DNA from 2 places in the Allocatenococcus thiocycli genome. Region 1 is predicted to be linked to the other one. Evidence: predicted binding sites of a transcription regulator. Region 1 holds the regulator's gene; the other holds the start of a gene.
What was found. Region 1 encodes MetJ, which represses methionine synthesis genes. Its sites were predicted from a motif close to TTAGACNTNTANANGTCTAA; they were not measured.
Positions count from the first base shown of each region.

Region 2: a site for MetJ is predicted at 1,455-1,474, ahead of L9Q40_RS08920 (MetQ/NlpA family ABC transporter substrate-binding protein). Genes of this name have one in related genera too.

Region 1 covers NZ_CAKLCK010000035.1:41,255-44,683, reverse strand. The annotation lists gene bfr (bacterioferritin) at 1-41, shown strand, start outside; gene L9Q40_RS14305 (malic enzyme-like NAD(P)-binding protein) at 252-1,523, shown strand; gene metJ (met regulon transcriptional regulator MetJ) at 1,639-1,959, opposite strand; gene L9Q40_RS14295 (O-succinylhomoserine (thiol)-lyase) at 2,186-3,349, shown strand; gene L9Q40_RS14290 (bifunctional aspartate kinase/homoserine dehydrogenase II) at 3,359-3,429, shown strand, end outside.
Region 2 covers NZ_CAKLCK010000026.1:3,666-7,094, reverse strand. The annotation lists gene L9Q40_RS08925 (D-fructose-6-phosphate amidotransferase) at 197-487, shown strand; gene L9Q40_RS08920 (MetQ/NlpA family ABC transporter substrate-binding protein) at 632-1,435, opposite strand; gene L9Q40_RS08915 (flagellin) at 1,750-2,880, shown strand; gene L9Q40_RS08910 (porin family protein) at 3,391-3,429, shown strand, end outside.

The DNA.
Region 1 (3,429 bases):
TCGAAAATTATCTGCAAGCGCAGTATGTCGATGAGGAATAATCTCGGCAATTTCCTCGTTATGTTTACAAATCTGATGCTTACAGCAGTGCACCTGACTTAAAAGTTGGGTGCTTTTCCTGCTTATCTGGTCTAATCTCTTTTAATATCGATTTTTTAAGGATATTGCTCGCAATCTTACCTATGAAGATTGACTTCTATCCATTAGAATTTATTCCCCCTTACCTAAAAAATAAAAAGAGAAACGCCCACATGTCTGAAGACAAAGCAGTAACTCCCGAAGAAGAGCAGCGCCAACGAGCCCTTGACTATCATGCATACCCAACCCCAGGGAAGATTGCAGTCGAGCTGACAACACCCGCAGAAACCGCCGGTGATCTTGCATTAGCATATAGCCCTGGTGTAGCTGAGCCTGTACGTGAAATCGCACAAAACCCAGACAATGTATACAAGTACACCGCGAAAGGTAACATGGTTGCCGTTATTTCTAACGGTACCGCGATTCTTGGCTTGGGTAACTTAGGTCCGCTTGCTTCTAAACCTGTAATGGAAGGTAAAGCGCTACTGTTTAAGCGTTTCGCTGGACTTGATTCTATTGATATCGAAGTAAAACACCGCACGATCGACGAGTTCGTCAATACCGTAGCAAGCATTGCTGATACCTTCGGTGGTATTAACCTTGAAGATATTAAAGCGCCAGACTGTTTCGAAATTGAAAAGCGTCTTATCGAACGTTGTGATGTACCTGTATTCCACGATGACCAGCACGGTACCGCTATCGTAACGGCCGCTGGCATGCTGAACGCCATTGAGCTGCAAGGTAAGAAGCTTGAAGACTCTACGATCGTTTGTCTTGGTGCAGGTGCGGCTGCAGTAGCGTGTATGGAACTACTGATCAAATGTGGCGCGATGCGTGAAAAGATTTACATGTTGGATCGTAAAGGCGTGATTCATACTCGCCGTGATGATCTTAACGAGTACAAAGAGCTATTCGCAAATAACACCGACAAACGTACTTTAGAAGATGTGATTGAAGGTGCTGATCTGTTCCTTGGCGTATCAGGTCCAAACCTGCTTCCACCTGAAGCATTAAAACTGATGGCGGATAAGCCAATTGTTTTCGCATGTTCAAACCCAGATCCTGAAATTAAGCCAGAACTAGCACATGAAGTTCGTGATGACTTAATTATGGGTACGGGCCGCAGTGATTACCCAAACCAGGTAAACAACGTACTGTGTTTCCCATTTATTTTCCGTGGTGCGCTTGATGTGCGTGCAAGCGAAATTAACGATGAGATGAAACTTGCTGCGGTTGACGCTATTCGTCAATTGGCGAAAGAGCCAGTACCAGAAGCGGTACTGAAAGCGGCGGGTGTCGATAAGCTTGAGTTTGGCACTGACTACATCATTCCAAAGCCAATGGATGCTCGCTTACTGCCTCGCGTTGCAAAAGCTGTTGCTCAAGCAGCCGTTGACTCTGGTGTTGCTCGTATTGAAATGCCTGAAAACTACATGGCAGAGTAAGACAAAGATTTAAATGATGTACAAAAAATGGGACGCGATGGCGTCCCATTTTTTTTATGTCATTTTTTAGTATTAGGCGCTAAATCACCGCTTGGTGTATTCAACGTGCTCCTAATTACTCTTCGTCAAATGACTCAAATTCGATGCCCATTTCGGTCATCAGAGCTTTTGCTTCAGTCGGAATATCGTCAGGGCGATCTTTACGAAGGTCCTCGTCCGTTGGAAGTGGCTGACCCGTATACGCATGTAGGAATGCTTCGCATAGGAGTTCGCTGTTGGTTGCGTGGCGTAAGTTATTGATCTGACGACGAGTACGTTCATCAGTTAGCACTTTTAAAACTTTCAGCGGGATAGATACAGTGATTTTTTTTACTTGTTCGCTTTTCTTTCCATGCTCAGCATATGGGCTAATGTATTCGCCATTCCAGTCAGCCATTGCGTACCTTCATATTTGTAATAGGTTAAAAACTAATTGAGGTGCTGATTTTAGCTGCATTTACTGCCATAAGCAAAGACATATAGACGTCTAGAAGTGTTGACGTCTTAATTTTTGACGAGTAAAGTGACAAGAACAGTAAGGGAAGTGTGCAATTCATTGAATCTGACCATTTAGATATAGCGCATTCCCATTTAGAAGTCATCACCTGTGAAAGGATACACCCATGAGCTCCCGTAAGCCTGCAACTATTGCTGTACGCACCGGTATTGAGTCTGACACTCAATATCATGCTGTCGTTCCACCAATCTACCTTTCAACGAATTACGGCTTTCCTGCGTTTGGGGAAGTGCCTAAGTACGATTACACGCGTTCTGGTAACCCAAACCGTGGATTATTAGAAAGTGCATTGTCTGAGCTGGAGTCTGGCAAAGGGGCTGTCATCACTAACTGTGGTACGTCCGCACTGAACTTATGGGTGTCTGCTTTTATTGGACCTGATGATCTTATTGTTGCGCCAAACGACTGTTATGGGGGCACTTATCGTCTGTTTAACACTCGTGCAAACAAAGGCGATTTCAAGGTGCTGTTTGTCGATCAAACTGACGAACAGGCGCTGGATGCGGCATTAGCACAGAAACCAAAACTGGTTCTGCTAGAAACGCCATCTAACCCTCTGGTTCGTGTTGTCGATATTGCTGTCTTGTGTGAAAAAGCGAAGCAGGTTGGCGCATTAGTCGCGGTAGACAATACCTTTTTAACACCGGTGTACCAGAAGCCATTAGAGCTAGGTGCTGACTTTGTTATTCACTCTACAACGAAATACATCAATGGACACTCAGATGTGATTGGTGGTGTGATTATCGCTAAAACGGAAGAGCATGCAGAAGAGTTAGCGTGGTGGGGCAACTGTATTGGGGCGACAGGCACACCTTTTGATAGCTACATGACCTTGAGAGGTCTTCGTACTTTGGGTGCGCGTATGCGAGTGCATGAAGAAAGCTCACAGCAGGTGCTGGCTTACCTGCAGAAGCAAGCTTTGGTGGCGAAAATTTATCATCCAAGTCTTCCACAGCACCCTGGCCATGAGATTGCTAAAAAGCAACAGTCTGGTTTTGGCTCTATGTTGAGCTTTGAGTTTGCGGGCTCGTTTGAGCAGCTTAAAGCCTTTGTCAAAGAGCTTCAGTTGTTCTCACTTGCAGAGTCTCTGGGCGGGGTAGAAAGCTTGATTTGTCACCCAGCATCTATGACGCATCGCGCGATGGGTGAAGAAGCCTTGGCTGAAGCGGGTGTATCACAGCAATTGCTGCGCCTTTCTGTAGGGCTAGAAGATGCACAAGATCTTATTGCCGACCTAGAACAAGCATTCACTAAATCTGCACAGCAATAGGAGTTAATAATGACTGTACAACGTCAGCTACACAAGTTTGGTGGTAGCAGCCTGGCAAACCCAGAGTGTTACTTACGTGT
Region 2 (3,429 bases), on a different contig from region 1:
TAGTTCTTTGTTTTCAGGATATTCATCGCCGACAGGATTAACTGGGACAGTTTCTTATAGCTGTAGTATTGAGTAGAAGTTAGCTTTTATAAAACTAACTTCTTATTGGTATCTAGCAGAAATTGACCGTAATCAAGCTAACGGAGTAGCTAGAGGAGTATCTTGGTATGACGTACTGCTAGAAGGATTTAGTACCATGATATATAAATATTTCTTACGTGAACTCTTGGGGTTAGCTATAGTGGTCTGTGTTGTTTTTGGAGTGGTAGGGGTCTTGTTGGATCTTTTTGCCCTGACTGCATTTTTTGAGCATCAAAACTCTATTGCTGATGTCTTTTTCCATGAGTCTTTATACTTTGTTATTTTCTTCATCCCGCCGTATTTTCTCTGGAAACTTATCAATCGCCCAGATCTAGTCGTCGCTAGGCAAAGTTACTTGGCGATGAAGCTTGAAGCAGAACGTCGTCAATACGCTGATCATCTTTAAGCGTAGTTGGCTATTGACCTCAGGCCAGTATCTAAAAAGCACAAAGGCTCATGGATGTTTCCACGAGCCTTTTTCAATATTGCCATTACCTATATGCGAAAGGTGATGGCAGAGTACTATCAAGCACTATGCTGTTTCTAATCCTTAAAATGCAGGCTCAATGGTACCCTTAAAGGTTTTATCTAAAAAGTCACGAATCTCCTGAGACTGATAGATCGATACAAACTTCTTGTACTCTTCTTTATTCTTATCTGCTTCGCGTGTTGCGATAACCATAACAGCCAGAGGTGCTTCTTTCGATTCTAGATAGATCCCTTGTTTTTTAGGATCAAGCCCTGATGACATCACATAGTTCATCGTAATGGTTGCCGCATCGACATCGTCTAATGTTCTTGGCAACTGGGCTGCATCAACTTCAACGAACTGAAATGCTTTTGGATTCTCCGTAATGTCTGTCAACGCCGCTTTATGGCCGACACCCGGTCTCAGTGTAATTAAGCCCGCATCAGCAAGTAGGAGTAGGCCGCGACCACCGTTGGTTGGATCATTCGGGATCGCAATGCGCGCATTCTCAGGTAGGTCTTCAAGAGAACGGAACTTGTTTGAGTAAACTCCCATACGCATCAGAATAGATTGGCCGATAGAGACTAAGTGAGCGTTGTGGCTGTTGTTGAAGTTATCTAGAAACGGTTGATGCTGATAGCTGTTGATGTCGATACTGCCATCACTCAATGCTGCGTTTGGTGTTACGTAATCGGAAAACTCAACCACCTCTACTTTAAGCCCTTGTTTTTCTGCTTCTTTGGCGACTGCTTCTACAACTTGTGCATGAGGGCCAACGGTTGCTCCAACCTTAATGACAGAGTCTTCTTTTTGCCCGCACGCCACTAAGCTCAATGCTGCTATGAGAATAAAAGGTAACTGCTTAATTTGGCTAAAACTTTCCATAATAACTCCATTTATATTTTTGGACGTCTATACGGCTAATCTATCATGATTATAAAACCCGTCAATGTTTGATCGCTCGGTCACCTACTAATGTCTCCCGTCAGTGAGAATTTTGCTTTTGCTAACGTATCCCCTACCAGTTGGCTCTCTGTCTTTAAAGGTTGATTAATCATTTATGCGACAAATGTAATAAAGTTAAATTATTCAACTAATTATGCATAAAGTCACTAAAGTGCAGATGGTTTTGGTCGATATTTAAAATGAGACTTTAGTTCCATAATTTCAAGCAGTAATAATGGAAAGGAGGGCCATGCGTGACATTGAGCCTACACAACAACACCGCTGCGTTAGCAACACGACGTCACGTTGCTGATGCATCTGAAGATTTTAACTCTTCAATACTTAAACTTTCTTCGGGAAAAAAGATCAACAGTGCTAAAGATGATGCGGCTGGTTTACAAATTTCGAATCGATTACATGTACAAACTCGAGGGTTAGATGTAGCAGCTAAGAATGTTAATGACGGAGTAGCCATCGTTCAGACTGCTGAAGGATCTATGAGAGAAATATCTCATATTCTACAAGATATGAGAGACCAATCCTTACAAGCAGCTAACGGAGCATACTCAATAGCGGATAGGCAAGCTATTCAAAAAAATGTCCAAGCTTTAAAGGATGAGCTTCATAGTATCGCGAGTTCAGCCAACTTTGCTGGCATTAACTTGCTCGATGGCACATATGGTAAGAAAGCACTTCAAGTGGGTTCCAATAATGAAACGATTCTCCTTGAGCTAAAGGATATGCGCTCTAGCGCTTCATCGATGGGTGGCAAGATATTTGTTGCACAAGAAGCCAAAGGTGCAGACTGGGTTGTCGGGGAAGATGGCCACAAGCTCAGCATTGATTTCATCGACAAATCTGGGAACGATGTGAGCCTTAACATCGAAGCTAAAATTGGAGATGATATTGAAGAGCTTGCAACTTATATCAACGGACAGCAAGAGTTTATTACAGCATCGGTATCGGGTAGAGGTGAACTGCAAATGTTTGTTGGTTCTGCTGTTGCAGAAGATGAGGTTTGTTTTTCTGGATGTCTGGCTAAAGAGCTGAACTTCGACAATGGCCGCAAGTCGATTGTTGAGAACATCGATGTAACCAGTACAGGAGGAGCCCACGAAGCGGTCGCTGTCATTGATTCTGCATTGAATTATGTGGATGGACATCAAGCAGATATGGGAGCACTTCATAATCGATTTGATCGCATGCTCTCTAATTTAACTAATATGCATGAAAATATTAGTGCATCGAAAGGAAATCGTACTGATACAGATTTCGCAAAAGAAACAACTGAAATGACTCGAGCTAAAATTCTTCAACAATCTTCATCATCTATGTTAGCTCAAGCCAGAGTAATTCCTAATGCAGCTTTGAACCTGCTGAATTAATAGTGTGTGACTTGATATCTGTATCTCAATGGCCGCTCATGTGTTTGTAATACACATGAGTATCTATTGATGAGAAAACTTTAGAATACCAATACCAATACCAAGCAACGAATTAGTTGTTCTTGTGCGATTTATGCTTACTAAACGGTTGGTATTGGTATACGACGGGCGTGGTACCTACCTGGCAAAGTTCACAACCAGATATAGACAAGAACAGAAAAGACAAAGGCCCGTAGATTTCTCTACGAGCTTTTATTGGTGCGCTTTTCTCTAATGTGTCGAACTGCATTTAAGATTCAGGTCAGGCATAGGTTGTGTGTTTGCCCACTTTCTTTTTCATAAGTACGATTTAAGTTACTTTTTTTGTTGTGCCAGTTTAATACGTTTAGTAAAAACATTTGCTTAAGAGTCTTTTTGCATATCATTCAGTCGGTGTGATTTGAGTCATGGCTTGTAAGTTTTGTTTTGAATATTATGGCGCACGATAATTCATTGTAATTATTGATTAAAATGTCATGGTTAGATGTGGCTATAAAAAATCATCAAATT